Regions from separate parts of the Allobosea sp. P4_C6 genome, predicted to be linked through region 2. Evidence: riboswitches for the same ligand, from Rfam matches in the RefSeq annotation. Region 2 holds a riboswitch; each other region holds the start of a gene.
The links. Region 2 has a riboswitch for thiamine pyrophosphate ahead of thiC (phosphomethylpyrimidine synthase ThiC). Riboswitches for the same ligand answer to the same signal wherever they lie in the genome.
Positions count from the first base shown of each region.

Region 1: it holds a riboswitch for thiamine pyrophosphate, as region 2 does, so the genes downstream of both, thiO (glycine oxidase ThiO) here and thiC (phosphomethylpyrimidine synthase ThiC) in region 2, are expected to answer to the same signal.
Region 3: it holds a riboswitch for thiamine pyrophosphate, as region 2 does, so the genes downstream of both, AC1DVA_RS13100 (LuxE/PaaK family acyltransferase) here and thiC (phosphomethylpyrimidine synthase ThiC) in region 2, are expected to answer to the same signal.

Region 1 covers NZ_JBFUIF010000032.1:383-5,842, reverse strand. Annotated here, with positions in the region: gene AC1DVA_RS20085 (carboxypeptidase M32) at 1-218, shown strand, start outside; gene AC1DVA_RS20080 (Rdx family protein) at 352-666, shown strand; gene AC1DVA_RS20075 (thiamine phosphate synthase) at 813-1,430, opposite strand; partial or broken gene AC1DVA_RS20070 (beta/alpha barrel domain-containing protein) at 1,445-2,139, opposite strand; gene thiS (sulfur carrier protein ThiS) at 2,141-2,338, opposite strand; gene thiO (glycine oxidase ThiO) at 2,322-3,317, opposite strand; TPP riboswitch at 3,400-3,501, opposite strand; tRNA gene AC1DVA_RS20055 (tRNA-Ser) at 3,716-3,806, shown strand; gene AC1DVA_RS20050 (hypothetical protein) at 4,199-4,720, opposite strand.
Region 2 covers NZ_JBFUIF010000022.1:408-5,867, forward strand. Annotated here, with positions in the region: partial or broken gene AC1DVA_RS16570 (OmpA family protein) at 1-1,075, shown strand, start outside; gene AC1DVA_RS16575 (hypothetical protein) at 1,189-1,467, shown strand; gene AC1DVA_RS16580 (hypothetical protein) at 1,515-1,712, shown strand; TPP riboswitch at 1,786-1,889, shown strand; gene thiC (phosphomethylpyrimidine synthase ThiC) at 1,968-3,860, shown strand; gene AC1DVA_RS16590 (hydroxyethylthiazole kinase) at 3,857-4,618, shown strand; gene AC1DVA_RS16595 (hypothetical protein) at 4,602-5,460, opposite strand, start outside.
Region 3 covers NZ_JBFUIF010000015.1:62,225-67,684, forward strand. Annotated here, with positions in the region: gene AC1DVA_RS13085 (ABC transporter ATP-binding protein) at 1-113, shown strand, start outside; gene AC1DVA_RS13090 (2-hydroxyacid dehydrogenase) at 126-1,091, opposite strand; gene ggt (gamma-glutamyltransferase) at 1,112-2,788, opposite strand; TPP riboswitch at 2,927-3,055, shown strand; gene AC1DVA_RS13100 (LuxE/PaaK family acyltransferase) at 3,145-4,221, shown strand; gene AC1DVA_RS13105 (acyl-CoA reductase) at 4,226-5,460, shown strand, end outside.

The DNA of each region.
Region 1 (5,460 bases), on a different contig from region 2:
CGCAGATCTTCGACGCCGCCTGCCGGGCCGAGCCGGGGATCCTGCCCGGCATCGGCAAGGGCGATTTCAGCCCGCTGGTCGGCTGGCTGCGCGCCAATATCCACGGCAAGGGCTCGCTGCTCCCGACCGACGATCTGCTCACCGAAGCGACGGGCCGGCCGCTCGACGCCTCCGTGTTCAAGGCGCATCTGCGCCGCCGTTACATCGAAGAGGCCTGATCTTTCTGATTTTATTTATTCAAAACAAAGGCTTGTCCGCGGCTTCATGCTGATCGGCCATGCAGCTTTCGGGCTTGCATCAAGGGGCACGAAGCGGGATGTCGGAAACGACCTCCCGCTTCGGTGACCGATCATGACCCAGACCAAGCCCGCCCCCCGCATCGCCATCACCTATTGCTCGATGTGCAACTGGATGCTGCGCTCGGCCTGGCTCGGGCAGGAATTGCTCTCGACCTTCGGGCAGGATCTCGGCGAGGTCGCGCTGATCCCGCGCACGGGCGGCATCTTCCAGATCACCTATGACGGCGAGCTGATCTGGGACCGCAAGACCGATGGCGGATTCCCGGATTCCAAGGTGCTGAAGCAGCGCGTGCGCGACCGGCTCGACCCCGAGCGCAGCCTCGGCCATGTCGACGGGCACACGATGTCGACGGAAGCGGAGAGCTGAGACTCTTCTTCCGTTGCCGAAACTCCCCGCGGTCATCCCGGACAAGCTGCAAAGCAGCGCCGATCCGGGATCCATGCCTCAGCCTGGTCCGGAAGCGTTCCGGAATGGATCCCGGGTCTCCCTGCGGTCGCCCGGGATGACGGCGTTCAGGACGCGGATGCGAGCTGCTTCCGCGTCGCTGCCACCCAGGCTTTCAACCGCCCCTCAGGATCGGCATTCAGCGTGATGTCGGTCACGGCTGCCACGATGTCGGCGCCAGCCTCGAAAACGCCCGGCGCCCGCTCCAGCGAGATGCCGCCGATGCCGACCAGCGGCAGGTCGCCGATGCGGTGCTTCCACTCGCCAAGCCGCTCCAGCCCTTGCGGGCCGAAGCGCATCTGCTTGAGGATTGTCGGATAGACCGGGCCGAGCGCGACATAATCCGGCTCCGTCGCCAGCGCGCGCTCCAGCTCGGCCTCGTCATGGCTGCTGACGCCGAGCTTGAGGCCCGCCTTGCGGATCGCGCCGAGATCGGCGGTGTCGAGATCCTCCTGACCGAGATGGAGGAAATCGCAGCCCTCCGCGATGGCGAGCTTCCAGTAGTCGTTGACGACGAGCACACAGCCAGTTGCCGCGCAGAGCCGCTTGGCGCGAGCGATCTCGCGGGCAACCTCGATTTCGGGCCGATCCTTGACGCGCAATTGCACCAGCTTGACGCCGAGCGGCAGCATCCGCTCCAGCCAGTCGGCGCTGTCGAAGATGGGATAGAACGGATCGAGCTTCATGCGAGACAGGTCTTTCATGCCAGGAAGGCCTTGCCCATGACGGGCGTGGAGGGAGCTGCCATGTCACGCGCCTCGATCGGCTGCGCCTCGAAAGCGAGCCGGCCTGCGCGGATGGCGAGCGCGAAGGCCTCCGCCATCGCGGCAGGATCGCCGGCCTTGGCGACGGCCGTGTTGAGAAGGATGCCGTCATAGCCCAGCTCCATCGCCTGCGCGGCATGGGAGGGCAGGCCGATGCCGGCGTCGACGACGAGCGGAATATCCGGGAAATGCTGGCGCATGGTGCGCAGTCCGTAGGGGTTGTTGAGCCCCCTGCCGTCGTGTAGGGAAAGACCTTGAAGCCGTCATCGGCGAGGATGCGGGCGGCTTCGACCAGCGCGATCACGTCCGGCTGGAGCGTATCGTCCTCGCCGATGACCTCGAGCTTGATCCAGTCGGTGCCGAAGACCTCGCGCGCCATCTGCGCCGTCGTCACCGCCTCCTTCACCGTGTGGCAGCCGGCCGTGTTCGGCAGCACCTTGACGCCGAGCTCGCGGATCAGCGCCCAGAACGCCTGCCCCGCCGCGCCGCCGGACGATTCCCGGCGCAGCGAGACGGTGACGACCTCGACGCCGGAGCGCTTCACCGCCTCGGCGAGGATCGCGGGCGACGGATATTGCGCCGTGCCGAGGAAGAGCGGGTTTTGCGGCTCGAAGCCGTAGAAGGATGCCATTTCAGCCTCCCTGCATCGGGGCGACGACCTCGATGCGATCGCCGTCGTTCAAGGTCACTTCGGCGCGCTTGCGGGCCGGCACGAAATCGCCGTTCACCGCCGTCGCGACGATGCGGCCGGCATAGCCGAGCTCGGCCAGCGCCTCGGCCAGCGTCTTCGCGGCGATCTCCTGCGGCGCGCCGTTAAGCAGCAAGGTCATGCAGCATCTCCGGTCGTGATTGCGGGTTCATCGCGGCATCCGCCGCCATCCGCGCCATGGCGGGGCTGAGCAGGAAGCCGTGACGGTAGAGCCCGTTGACATGGATCACCCGGCCGCGCCGCGTCAGCCGCGGCAGGTTGTCGGGGAAGGCCGGGCGCGCATCGGTGCCGATCTCGACGACCTCCGCCTCGCCGAAGGCGGGATGCAGCGCATAGGCCGCGCCGAGCAGCTCCAGCATCGAGCGGGCCGAGATGCGGCTGCGCTCGCTGCTCTCGATCATCGTCGCGCCGACCATGAAGATGCCGCCGGCCCGCGGAACGATGTAGAGCGGGATGCGCGGATGCAGCAGCCGCACGGGGCGCGACAGGGCGATCTCGTCGCTCTTCAGCAGCAGCATCTCGCCCTTGACGCCGCGCAGATCGGGCAGGACATCGCGCGCCGAAAGCCCCCGGCAGTCGATGACGATCTCGGCATCGAGATCGGCCGGTTCGACCGCGCTGTCGAAATGGATCGCCACGCCCTTTGCAAGGAGGCGTTCGGCCAAGGCCGCGATCGCCTTGCGCGGATCGAGATGCGCCTCGTCAGCGAAGAACAGCCCGCGCGAGAAGCGCCCGGCGAGATCGGGCTCCAGCCCTGCGACCGCGTCGCCATCGATCTCCTCGAAATGGCTGGTGCGCTGGCCGAAGCGGCGCAGCTCCGAGCGATCGCGGCTCGGCGCGACAACGAGCGTGCCCTGGCGAACCACCCCGTCCGCGTGCCGCTCCCACCAGCCGGCTGCCTCCTGGCCGAGCCGGATCACCGGCTCCTCGGCGCTTTCGCCCTCGCACCAGGGGGCGAGCATGCCGCCGGCATACCAGGAGCAGGCCGCGGCACCGATGCGCGGACCGCGCTCGTGGATGGTGACCTGCGCCCCGCGCGCGACCAGTTCGGTGGCGCAGGCAAGGCCAACGACACCGGCGCCGACCACCGCGACGTTCATGTTCCGATAAGGGCTGGATGCAGCCGCCATGCTTTTCCCTGCTCCCGGGAAGGCAGCGGCCAAAGGCGCGAGCAGCTTTGTCTGCGAGCCGAAGACCGTTCCCTTCGCCGGCATTACCCGGATCAGGTGCGATGGGTTGGCGCGACGCGCACCTCTCAGCCTTTCGGCACCCCAACGGACACACACAATCTAGTGCGCGGGCTCCCAAGGGGCAAGGCGAGCCGACGCAAGGCGCCGTTGCAACGAGCGTCGCCTGGAGAACGGGCGCCGCCCACCGAGCACTCCCTTGGTAAGGGAGTGCTCGACGCCCTCTCCTGCCAACATGCACAGCGAACCCGAAGGAAGTTGTCGGCAAGGCTTGTCAAAGGGCGCTGCAATCGGGCATAGAGCCTCTCGCCGGAGACGTGGCCGAGAGGCTGAAGGCACTCGTTTGCTAAATGAGCATACCCCACAAGGGTATCGAGGGTTCGAATCCCTCCGTCTCCGCCACTCCCCTATCTATCTGAAATATCATCTTTTTTCGGCAGCGACTCTCAAGTCCGGGGAACGCTTTGGGGGCATGTTTGGGATGCAGGGCGTCTCTGCCATCCCCTCATGCGTCCTGTCGATGACAAAGATTCGCCACCGCCGCTGATCTCGCCCTTCAGACTCGTCCTCAAAGTCCGAGGCAGATGCGTCGCATCGAACGCCCGCAGCATCCCCGCGGCCTGTTCGTCGGTCCCACCCAGCACGGCAAAATAGTTGCCTAGCGGCGCAAGCCCCCGTCGGTTGATCGTTCGGGTCGATGAAGCCGATACGCCCGCGTAGGATGAAGATGTCGGCCGCGCCGATCAGCCGGTCGTGCCAAATGGCTTGATGAAACTGGTTGTAGAGCAGCAGGATTACCGTCTTCGCTCGGCCGGCTCGCCATTCGGAAAAACACGCCGTAGCAGAACACTCGGCCGAGACTGATTCTGCGCGACGACGCCCGTCGCGCGCTCACAAGCTTCCATCATTTGCAGATATTCGGCCCAAACCTTGTCGCCCATTGAGGCGTTTTCGTCCGGGCTCCGCACTGGCGTTGATATGGTTGGATCGATGGCCGAGGCGTAGAGCAGAACCGGGATCCAGAGGTGCACATAGGCGGGCCAGCACTGCGCGTCTGGCTTCCAGCGCCCGGCCCCGCTTCCCACAACATCATACATGATGTCGTTGTGTATCGATTGGAGTTCGCTTGCCGAGCGCGCGCGAACCGCAGCGATCGCACGCTGCTCCATCGCGATCAGCATTCGATGGAAACCAACATGCTCGTCGGCTTCTGCGATCGCAATCGACGAGAGGAGCGCGATCAGAGCAAGGAAACTGCGGTGAAACATCAGACGGACTTGATTCCGGTGCGTGCCTGTAGCGCACAGCAGTGCCATTGCCAATTGAAAGCGCTCCTTCCAGATATTGGCCGGTAACGACCGCCACTGCTGAAGACGATGTGCGACTGACCCATCTCATTTCGCGAACCCTCCTTGCTCTCGTGTTGGCGACGGGGCTTTCGACGGCGGCTCACGCATTGGCCTATACCCGATGGCTAGAAGACCCACTGCCCGCCGCATATCGAGATGCGGCAACCGCGTTGCTGAACAAGGTCCGTTCGAAAGATGCCGATCGCGCGCTCGAAACCCTAAAAAGCGATCGTATTGGCTGATCGGAATACCGGGGACGGCTACTTTGTAATCAGGGTTGAAACGGCCTGCGATGGCCCCTTCTGCATGACCCTGATCGGGCGCATGTCAGATAAAGCCATGCATCTGGATTTTTCGCTCGAAGCGAGTCCTGCCGTGCATTTTGGGGATGTCAGTTTCGAGCTTTGGGGAGAGCGAACAGCGCCGCCTTGGACATTCGAAACAAGGGGAAACTCTGGTTTGGTGGCGATCCTTCGGGAATCTGGATGGGTTCTGTCAGCCTGTTCAAACTGCACAGGTCACGCCATCAAGCCCCCACCAGCATCGAGGCCTCCGCCAGTTCCGAAATTCGATAGCTTCGAGGACTTCAGGCGCGCACTGCAAGACGAAGGGTTGGGCCGATAGCCCGCAACACCGTGAAGGCCATGCGGGACAGTCGCTCCCGCGCGGGCGCTAATCGGAGCGCCGATCTGCTGTGAAACGGATCA
Region 2 (5,460 bases):
ACCGGGTGTTGCCCCCACCCCTGCTCAGCCCGGCGTTGCTCCGGGTCAGCCGCCCGCCGGTGGGGCCTTCCCGACCCAGCCGCCCCAGCGCGAAGGACGTCGCGGCGGCATCTCGCCCGGCGTCGCCGGTGCGATCGGCCTCGGCGCCGGTGTCATCGGTGGCATCATGGCGACGCAGGGCGCACAGCGCTTCGAGGATATCCGCAGCCGCCGCGAGGAGCGCCGCGAGGGTGACGTCACCATCATCCGCGAGCCCGGCCGCACCATCATCCGCGACGATGACGGCCGCGCCATCATCCGCCGCGACGAGGATCAGCGTTTCCGCGATCTCGGCTGGCAGGGGCGATCCGAGCGCCGCGGCGACGAGAACCGCATGGTCTTCGAGCGCCCCGACGGCACGCGCATCGTCACCGTCACGGACGAGGAGGGCCGGCTGATCCGCCGCACCCGCATCGACCGCGACAACCGCGAGGTGATCATCATCGACAACACGCTGCGCGACCGTCCCGGCCGTTTCGCCGACGATGTCGTCGTATTGCCGGCGCCGCCGCTGCCGATGCCGCGCGAGCGCTATATCGTCGATGCGGATCAGGCCGACGAGGCGCTGATCTATGAGACGATCACGGCGCCGCCGATCGCCGCGATCCCGCGTCGCTATACGCTGGACGAGGTCCGCTACTCGCCGGATCTGCGCGCCCGCATGCGCAGCGTCGACATCGACACGATCACCTTCGACACCGGCTCCTGGCAGATCGCGCCCGAACAGGCGCAGCGCCTGTCCGTGATCGCGGACTCCGTCCGGCGCGCCCTGCAGCGCGCGCCCAACGAAGTCTTCCTCGTCGAGGGACATACCGACGCCGTCGGCGCCGATATCGACAACCTCTCCCTCTCGGATCGCCGCGCGCAGTCCGTCGCCGAGATCCTGACGCGCGATTTCCAGATCCCGCCCGAGAACCTGACGACGCAGGGCTATGGCGAGCAGTATCTGAAGATCAACACGCAGGACGCGGCACGCGAGAACCGTCGCGTGACGCTGCGGCGCATCACGCCGCTGCTCAGCGGCCAGAACCAGTGACGACGGGAACGGGGCTGCTCGACAAGCGGCCCCGTTCTTCCCTGGACGCAGGGAACTGCCGCCTTCTGTGGCGGTTTCATCTCCCGGAGGACAAGCCGAAGGGAGGTTCAGTCATGAAAAAGCTTGGTCTGGTGATGGCCTGCCTGATGATGGCGGGCTCGTTTGCATCGCTTCCGTCACTGGCTCAGAGTGCTCCTGCCGCCGTGAAGCAGCGGGCTCCGGGTGTGCCGTTGGCTCCTCGCGCAGGCGAGGCCGTTCGCGCGCCAGCCAGTGAGAGGCCCGTGCCGCGCGCGGAAATGCGCGCCCCGCGCGATGACCGCGCGCAGGCGGCGCCGCAGCCAGATCGCGACCCGCCGATGCCGCGCCCGGTGCCGTCGATCATCGCGCCCTGAGCGGGGCCGTTCAGGATTTGGCAAGGTCGGCGAACTAGCGTCGCCGCATGAGCGACGCCGTTTCCCTTGCCCGCAGCATCGTCACGATGCAGGCCGCCTCGACGCAGCAGGCGCTGTCCGTCGAGATGATCAAACAGAACGCGCAGGCCGATCAGAGCCTCGTCGCCATGCTCCAGCAGAGCGTCGAGCAGACGCAGGCGACGGTTCCTGCTGGGCAGGGCAGCCTGGTCGACCTGACGGCCTGATCTCCCTCTTCCATCCTCCAGTCATTCGTCATGCAGCCCCGTTGCCAAGCGGCGGCGCTGCGCCTAACCTCGGCGCTGTTCCGAGGGGTGCTCGCAAGAGCTGAGATGGCCTGACCGCCGAACCCATCGAACCTGATCCGGGTCATACCGGCGGAGGGACTGGAACGCGGCACGGTCACAACCATGCCCGCATCACAGCGCTTGAACCGCTTCGACGCCGGATCTCCTGACCCTTGAACCAAGGCGGAGATCCCCATGAACACCCATACGAAACCTCCGAAACCTGCTGCCGATGCGGCGCGAAAGTTCGGCGCGCCAACCGGCGTCACCACCGGGCCGATCATCGGCTCGCGCAAGATCTATGTTCCGACGCCGCAGGATGCCTCGATCCGGGTGCCCTTTCGCGAGGTCGTGCTGACGACCGATGCCGAACCGCCGGTGCGCATCTACGATCCTTCCGGCCCCTTCACCGAAACGGATGTGAAGATCGACCTCAATGCCGGCCTGCCACAGATCAGGCGCGAATGGCTGAGCCGCCGCGGCTTCGATACCGTGCCGGGCCGCGCGGTGACGGCCGCCGATAACGGCAACATCTCGCCGAACCAGATGGTCCCGGCTTGTCCCGCCGAACGCCCAGTGTTGATGGCGGCTGACGGGCGGATGACGACCCAGTACGAGTTCGCGAAGGCCGGCATCGTCACGCCCGAGATGATCTATGTCGCGCATCGGGAGAATCTCGGGCGTGCGCAGATGCTGGAAGGTGCCAGGGAGCGCCATGCCGATGGCGAGAGCTTCGGCGCTTCGGTGCCGGAATTCGTCACGCCCGAATTCGTCCGCGACGAGATCGCGCGCGGCCGTGCCATCATCCCCGCCAACATCAACCACCCCGAGCTGGAGCCGATGGCGATCGGCCGCAACTTCCTGGTCAAGATCAACGCCAATATCGGCAATTCCGCCGTGACCTCGGGTGCAGCCGAGGAGGTCGAGAAGCTGGTCTGGGCGATCCGCTGGGGCGCCGACACCGTCATGGACCTGTCGACCGGGCGTAACATCCACAACATCCGCTCCTGGATACTCAGAAACTCGCCGGTGCCGATCGGCACCGTGCCGATCTATCAGGCGCTGGAGAAGGTCGGCGGCGATCCGATCAAGCTCGACTGGGAGGTGTTCAAGGACACGCTGGTCGAGCAGGCCGAGCAGGGCGTCGACTACTTCACCATCCATGCCGGCGTGAGATTGCCGTATGTGCCGCTGACGGCATCCCGCGTCACCGGCATCGTCTCGCGCGGCGGCTCGATCATGGCGCGCTGGTGCCTGGCGCATCACCGCGAGAGCTTCCTCTACGAGCGCTTCGACGAGATCTGCGAGATCATGCGCAAATACGACGTCTCGTTCTCGCTCGGCGACGGCTTGCGCCCCGGCTCGATCGCCGACGCCAACGACCGTGCCCAGTTCGCCGAGCTGGAGACGCTGGGCGAGCTCACCAAGATCGGCTGGGACAAGGGCTGTCAGGTCATGATCGAGGGCCCCGGCCACGTGCCGATGCACAAGATCAAGGAGAACATGGACAAGCAGCTCCGTGAATGCGGCGAGGCGCCCTTCTACACGCTGGGACCGCTGACCACCGATATCGCGCCGGGCTACGACCACATCACCTCCGGCATCGGCGCGGCGATGATCGGCTGGTATGGCTGCGCCATGCTCTGCTACGTCACGCCGAAGGAGCATCTCGGCCTGCCCGACCGCGACGACGTCAAGACCGGCGTCATCACCTATCGGATCGCGGCGCACGCCGCCGACCTCGCCAAGGGCCATCCGGCCGCGAAGATCAGGGACGATGCGCTCTCCCGCGCCCGCTTCGACTTCCGCTGGGAGGACCAGTTCAATCTCGCGCTTGATCCCGACACGGCGCGCGCCTACCACGACGAGACCTTGCCGAAGGACGCCCACAAGGTCGCGCATTTCTGCTCGATGTGCGGGCCGAAGTTCTGCTCGATGAAGATCACGCAGGACCTGCGCGCCGAGGTTCTGGCGATGAGCGACAATGAGCGCGCCAATCTCGAAGCGATGGCAGCAGACGGCATGGCCGCCAAGTCGAAGGAATTCCTCGACAAGGGCGGCAGCATCTATCTACCAGCGGCGGAATGAGCAGCGAGAACGATAGTCTCGACGCGGCGCAGGTCGCGTCGATCCTCGCGCGGGTGGCCAAGCGCCGCCCGCGCATCCATTGCCTGACCAATACGGTGGCGCAGAACGTCACCGCCAACATGCTGCTCGCCTTCGGGGCCGTGCCCTCGATGGCCGGTCATCCCGACGAGGTCGCGGCCGTCGCCGCCGGGGCCGGCGCGATCCTGATCAATCTCGGCACGATCAGCCCGGAGGGCGAGCGCGCCATCCCGAAGCTCGTCGCCGTCTCGCAAGAATGCGGCATCCCCCTCGTGCTCGACCCTGTCTTCGTCGAGCTGTCGCCGCTCAGACTGGGTTTGGCCGAGGCGGTCCTGCGCTCGCCGGGCGTCACCGTGCGTGGCAACGCCACGGAAATGGCCGCGCTCGATGCCGTCATGCGGCGGGCGGATGGCGTCCTGCGCGTGACGACAGGCAAGATCGACAGCATCGAGGGCGATGGGCGCAGCTTCTCGATCGGCCATGGCCATGAATTGATGACGAAAGTCACGGGGCTCGGCTGCGCATCGAGCGCGCTGGTCGCTGCCTGCCGGGCGGTCGAGCCGGACGCCGCCGTCGCGGCAGCCGCCGCGCTGACGGCTTATGGGATCGCGGGCGAAATCGCAGCCGAACGCGCGGCTGGCCCGGGCAGCTTCGCGATGCTTCTGATCTACGCTCTCGCCGGGCTCGACGAAGCGACATTGGCCAAGCGGATGGGCCGGGACCCTACTGCGTCGGTGTGAGCGAGAGCGGCGCCGGCCTCGGCGTTGCCGGGCGCGGCTTCGGCTTGGCTGCCGGCTTGGGCTCGGTGTTGAGGCCGAGCCGGGCGCGCAGCCCGGCGGCGCGCGCCTCGGTGATGCGCGCGGCGCAGAACCCCACCTGCCCCTCGCGCTGGAAATCGCGGCAGATCATCTCGCGCTCGGCCGAGAAGCCCGCCTGCTCGCGGGCGATCGTGCGCTGCTCGACCGCGTCGGACTTCGCGGTCAACGTCTTGTAGCCTTCGCGGACGGCCCGCTCGGCCGCGCCGCGGGCTCGCTCGATCTCCTTGGCCTGGGCGGCGGCCGTACGTGCGTCCGGCCCCCACAGGCCACGCGGGTCGATGCGGCATTGCGCGGCCTCGACCACGCAGGGCTCCGTCGGCTCCACGACGAGGAAGGCGCCGTCGAGCACATCGAAGACGATCGGGCAGATCGGAGCTTCCAGCCGGTAGCGCGGCACGCCGGCCGGGCGGCCCAATGCGGTGACCGGAACCGGATCCGCGCCGAAGGAAACGGCGCAGGGCTCGACGAGATTGGCGGGCTGGAAGCCGTCGAGATTGAGCTTCATCCCGAATCCGCCTGCCGTTTTGGTGAAGATCGCCTCGCCGTGATGGCCGTTGCGATGCAGGACCTTGCCGAGGATCGCATCCTCGCCGGCGATCTTGATCGCCGGCATGCTCGGCGGGCGCGGCTGGGCGGGCGCGCCCGATTGCGACGGGGCCGCCTGTTGCGCACCCGGTGCATTGAACGGCTGCGCGCCCGGCAACTGCAGGGGCTGCGCCTGCGCGCAGGCGGTCATCGCGGCTAAAGCAGCCGCCAAAGCGAGG
Region 3 (5,460 bases), on a different contig from region 2:
AAGATATCATTGTCCTCGAACGCGGACGGATCGTCTGGTCGGGCAAGCCGGCCGCGCTACGCGCCGATGCCGAGGTGCTCGAACGCTATGTCGGCGTCGGCGGGCTGCACTGAGCCGCTGAAGCCTCACACCACCAGATCGCGCTCCGGCACCGGCTCGCCGCGCGAAACGCGCGCCATGTTGTCGAACATCCGCTTCACGGTCGGCGCGAAATTATCGGCGGCCATCGCGGCGAGATGCGGCGTCACCACGAGATTATCGAGCGTCAGGAGCTCGCTGTCGGCCGGCAGCGGCTCGATCGAGAACACGTCCATCGCCGCGCCGGCAATCTCCCGCGCCCGCAGCGCCGCGACGAGATCGGCCTCGTTGACCACGCCGCCACGCGCGACATTGACCAGCACCGCCGTCTTCTTCATCGCCTTGAACGCTGCCGCATCGATCAGATTGGTCGTCTCCGGCGTCAGCGGGCAATGCAGCGAGACCATGTCGGACTGCGCCAGAATGTCCGGCAGCGATGCATGCCGGACGCCGAGCGCCGCTTCCGCCTCAGCGTCGAGCGGCTGGCGCTTGCTGTAGAGGATCGTGCAGCCGAAGCCCTTGAGCAGCTTCGCCAGATTCTGGCCGATCGCGCCGAAGCCGACGATGCCGACCGTCTTGCCCGAGAGCATGAAGGGATCGCCCGGCAGCTTGCCGGTCGCCCAATGCCCCTGCTTCAGCTCGGCATGACCATAGCCGATGAAGCGCAGCGCCGAGAGCGCCAACCCCAGCGCGAACTCGGCCACCGGCACGGAATTGGAACCGGTGGTGCGCGCCACGGTGATGCCGAGATCCTTTGCAGCGGCAATGTCGATATTGTCGTAGCCGACGCCCCATTTATGCAGCAGCTTCAGCTTCCTCGCTGCGCCCAGCACCTCCCGCGAGACGCCGACCTGGCCCGAGATCGCGTAATCGGCCTCAGCGATGATCTGCTTCATATGGTCGTCGCCGCGCGCCGTGCCGTGGGTGAACACGAAGCCGGGCGGGAGCAGCGCCCGCATGCGCTCGGCGCGCTCGGGGCTGGTCATGTCGAGGAGGACGATGGTCTCGGGCATTGAATTTTCCGGGAATACGGTCAGATGGTGAAGCGTGCGCCGGCACGGGCAAGCCCGCCCGAGATGGCAACCGGCGTGCCATCGGCGCGCCAGCAGGCGGCCCCGGTCAGCGTGCCATCCGCATTGAAGGCGATGGCGTTCATGCCGCCTGCGACGCGCGGCGAGCGCACGACGCGATGGCCGCGTGCCGCGAGTTCCTGTGCCACCGCCTCGGGGATGGCTTCCTCGAGTTCGAGCACGCCGCCCTCGGTCCAGACGCGCGGCGCCTCGACCGCCTCCTGCAAGGTCATGCGATGGTCGATCAGGTTGACGATCGCCTGCAATGCGGAGGGAAAGATGCGCAGCGCCCCCGGCAGGCCGAGCGCGAAGGCGAGCCTGCCCTCCTTCAGTGCCATCATCGGCGCCATCGAGGTGAAAACCCGCTTGCCCGGCGCGATCGAAAGCGCCCGACCGGGATGCGGATCGAAGTTGAACATGTAGTTGTTGGCGATCATCCCGGTGCCGGGAATCTGGACGCAGGCGCCGAACAGCCCGTTGATCGTCTGCGTCGCGCTGACGACGTTGCCCTGTGCATCGGCCACGGTGACATGGGTCGTATCGGCGGATTCGCCGCCTGACAGTCCGGCCGTCCAGCTTTTCGCCTCGCCCATCGCGATCAGGGCGCGGCGCTCGTTCGCATAGGCCTTGTCGATCAGCTTGTTGACCGGGACTTTGACGAAGGCCGGATCGGCGGTTGCTACGGCCCGGTCGGCGAAGGCGATCTTCAGCGCCTCGGCCAGCAGATGCACCGCGTCAGTCGAACCGAAGCCGAGGGCGCCGATATCGTAGCCTTCGAGGATGTTGAGCATCTGCGTGATGTGCACGCCGGAGGAAGAAGGCGGCGGGGGGCCGACGATCTCGTAGCCGCGATAGGAGCCGCGAATGGGCTCGCGCAATTCGATGCGGTAATTGGCAAGATCAGCCTGATCGATCAGCCCGGCATTCGCCGCCATGTAGTCTGTCAGCGCCCGGCCGAGCCGCCCGCCATAGAGCGCCTGCGGCCCTTCTGCCGCGATCAGCCTCAGGCTCGCGGCATAGTCTGACTGGACCAGCCTTGCGCCGGGCTGGAGCGGCTGGCCGCCCGGCAGCAGCATCGCCGCAAGCCCCGGATCGCGGGCGAGATCGCCCGCATTGTCGGTGATGCAGTTCGAGAGATAGGGCGTGACGACGAAGCCGCGCTCCGCCAGCCCGATGGCCGGCTGCAGCACCTCGGCCAGCGGCAGCGTGCCGAAACGCGCCAACACCTCGCACCAGCCCTTCAGCGCGCCGGGTACGGCGACCGCCTTCGCGCCGACCACATTCTCCCGGTCGCGCGTATCGCGCTGCTTGCCGATCTCGTCTGAGAGGCAATCGTACATGTCCGCCGTCGCATGGCCCGGCGCTGTCGAGAGATTGTCGATCACGACATGGCGGCCATCGACGAGGCGGATATGGCTCAGGCCGCCGCCGAGGATGCCGACCATCATCGGTTCCACCACCGTCAACGCGAACAGCGAGGCGACCGCGGCGTCGATCGCATTGCCACCGGCTAGCAGCATCTGCGCGCCCGCCGCCGAGGCGAGCGGATGATTGGTGACGACCATCCCGCGCGAGCCGGTGGCCGGCTTCTTCTCGCAGGTGAAAGAGGCGATGCGGGGCGGCGGAGCGGAAACGTTCATGGGCGGCACATCAACGCTTTTGCGGCCCGACGTCGAGCCTCTTCTTCGGCATGCGCGCCATGTTCGGACCACTCACCCACAATTGGCGGCCCTGTGCCGGCAACGCTTGACAAGGCAGGGGCCGAGGCCCCACCTAAACCCTGTTCCCAGGGGGGCCTCGCTAGGAGGCTGAGATTCCGCCCGCGGGGCTTTCGAGCTCGGCAACGCGGTGACCCTCCGAACCTGATCCGGATCATACCGGCGTAGGGATGCGGGACAGGCGGCCATCGAGGCCCCGATTCCAGCTGCGCATGTGGTCCTCATCGCGATCGATTCCGTCCGGGCAAGCCGGCGGGTCGGGCAGGAGCGGGCTTAAGATGACGCAAGCCGAGATCATCGACGCGCTGTTGGCGTTCATCGCGCTCCCCGATGCGTCGGATGCCGAATTCGAGGCGATGGCGCTGAAGGTCTTCGCGTATCAGTTCCGCAACAACGAGCCCTACAAGCGCTTCTGCCTGCAGCGCGGCCGCACGCCGCTCTCCGTCAGGCGCTGGCGCGACATCCCGGCCGTGCCGATCACGGCCTTCAAGGATCTGACGCTGAGCTGCAGCCCGCCGGAAGCGGCCGAGCGCGTTTTCATGACCAGCGGCACGACGCAAGGGATACGCGGCCGCAGCTACCACCCGACGCTCGCCGTCTGGAGCCGCTCGATGCTGGTGAACTTCCGTGAGCGTTTCATGCGCGGCCGCGAGCGCATCCGCATGGGCATCCTCTTCCCCGACGAAGCCGCCCTGCCGAACTCCTCGCTCGCCTGCTATCTCTCGCTCGCCCGTCGCGAATGCGGCACGTCGGATTCCGAGGTGTTCATCGGCTCGTCGGGTCTCGACCTCGACGGCCTTTTGTCGGCGCTGGAGCAAGCGGCGAAGAGCGGCGAGCCCTATGCCCTGCTCGGCGCGAGCTATTCCTTCGCTCCCGTGCTGGACGCGCTCGCGGCGACCGGCCGGCGCTTCGCCCTGCCCGAAGGCAGCCTCATCCTCGACACCGGCGGCTTCAAGGGCCAGTCGCGCGAGCTGGGACTCGACGAGTTCTACGACGGTCTTAGCCTCGCCTTGGGCGTGCCCCGCTCGTCCTGCATCAACATGTACGGCATGACCGAGTTGAGCTCGCAGCTCTACGACGACGGCAATGCGATCTGCCCGTCGGTGAAATCCGGCCCGCACTGGATCCGCAGCCGCGTCGTCGATCCGCTGACCGGCACCGACCTGCCCGAGGGCGAGCGCGGCGTGATCGTCCATCACGACCTCGCGCATTTCAACTGCGTCTCGGCGATCCTGACCGAGGACGCCGGCGAGATCGTCCCGGGTGGATTCAGGCTGCTCGGCCGGGTCGATGGCGAGGCCTCCAAGGGTTGCTCGGTCGCGGTCGCCGAATTCCTGGCCGCAGCGCGAGGCTGATACGGTGATCGAATATGYGGGCCATCTGCCGGGCCTGAATCGCGAGGCGCTGCGCTGGCGCGAAGTCAGCTATAGCGCCTGGGGCGAGAGCGCGACCATCGCGCTGCCGGAGCTGGACGAGGCTCAGGCGGCTGCTCTCTGCGACCATGTGCGCAGCAATGCCCGCGCCCGGCTGAAGCGGATGGACACCGCGCGCATCGTCGCAGCGATCGACGCCGCCATTGCCCGCCTGCTCGACCGCGAGCATCCGCTGCGGCGCAAGGCCGAGCACCTTCTGCCGATCATCACCGGCTACGACCGCGAGACGGTGCGTCTCGGCCTCACGAGTTATCTGAAGACCTTCCGGCGCCCGCAGCTCCTGCGCTTCCTGGCCGAGGATTTCGCCAATCCCGCCATGCTGGACGGCTTCCAGCCGACGCCCAAGGGCGGCTACCTGCGCGCTCACGGCCCGGAGCTGCTGCTGCATGTCTGGGCCGGCAACGTGCCGGCGCTCTCGCTCTGGAGCCTGATCTGCGGGCTTCTGGTCAAGGCCGGCACGATCGGCAAACTCGCCTCGGCCGAGCCGCTGACGGCGGGCTGGTTTGCGGGCCTGATCGCCGAGATCGACCCCGAACTCGGCGAATGCCTCGCCATCACCTGGTGGAAGGGTGGCGAAGCGCCTGCCGAACCAATTTTCCTGCGCGCGGCCGACACCGTCATGGCCTATGGCGGCAACGATACGCTCACGGCGCTGCGCGCCAAGCTGCCGATCACCACGCGCTTCCTGCCGCATGGCCACAAGATCGGCTTCGGCGTCGTCGCGCGCGAAGCGCTCGACAGCCGCAGGGCACCCGCGCTGGCCCGCCTCGCCGCTCATGACGCCGCCCGCTACGAGCAGCAGGGCTGCTATTCCCCACAGATGCTTTTCGTCGAGCGCGGCGGGCGGGTTTCGCCAGCCGAATTCGCGCGCCATGTCGCGCAGGAACTGGCCGCCCTCGCCCATCGCCACCCCCGTCGCACGCTTTCGCCGGCCGAATCCGCCTCCATCACGGCCTGGCGCAGCGCGCAGGAGATGGGCGCACTGAAAGGCGCCGCAGAACTCCTTGGCGAGCCCACAGATTCGTGGAGCGTCGCCCATGTCGAGACGCCCGAGGACCTGAGTCCGACAGGCCTCAACCGCACGCTCAAACTGGTTTCGGTCGACAGCCTCGACGAGATCCCGGCCCTCGTCGCGCCCTATCGCAACTTCCTGCAGACGGC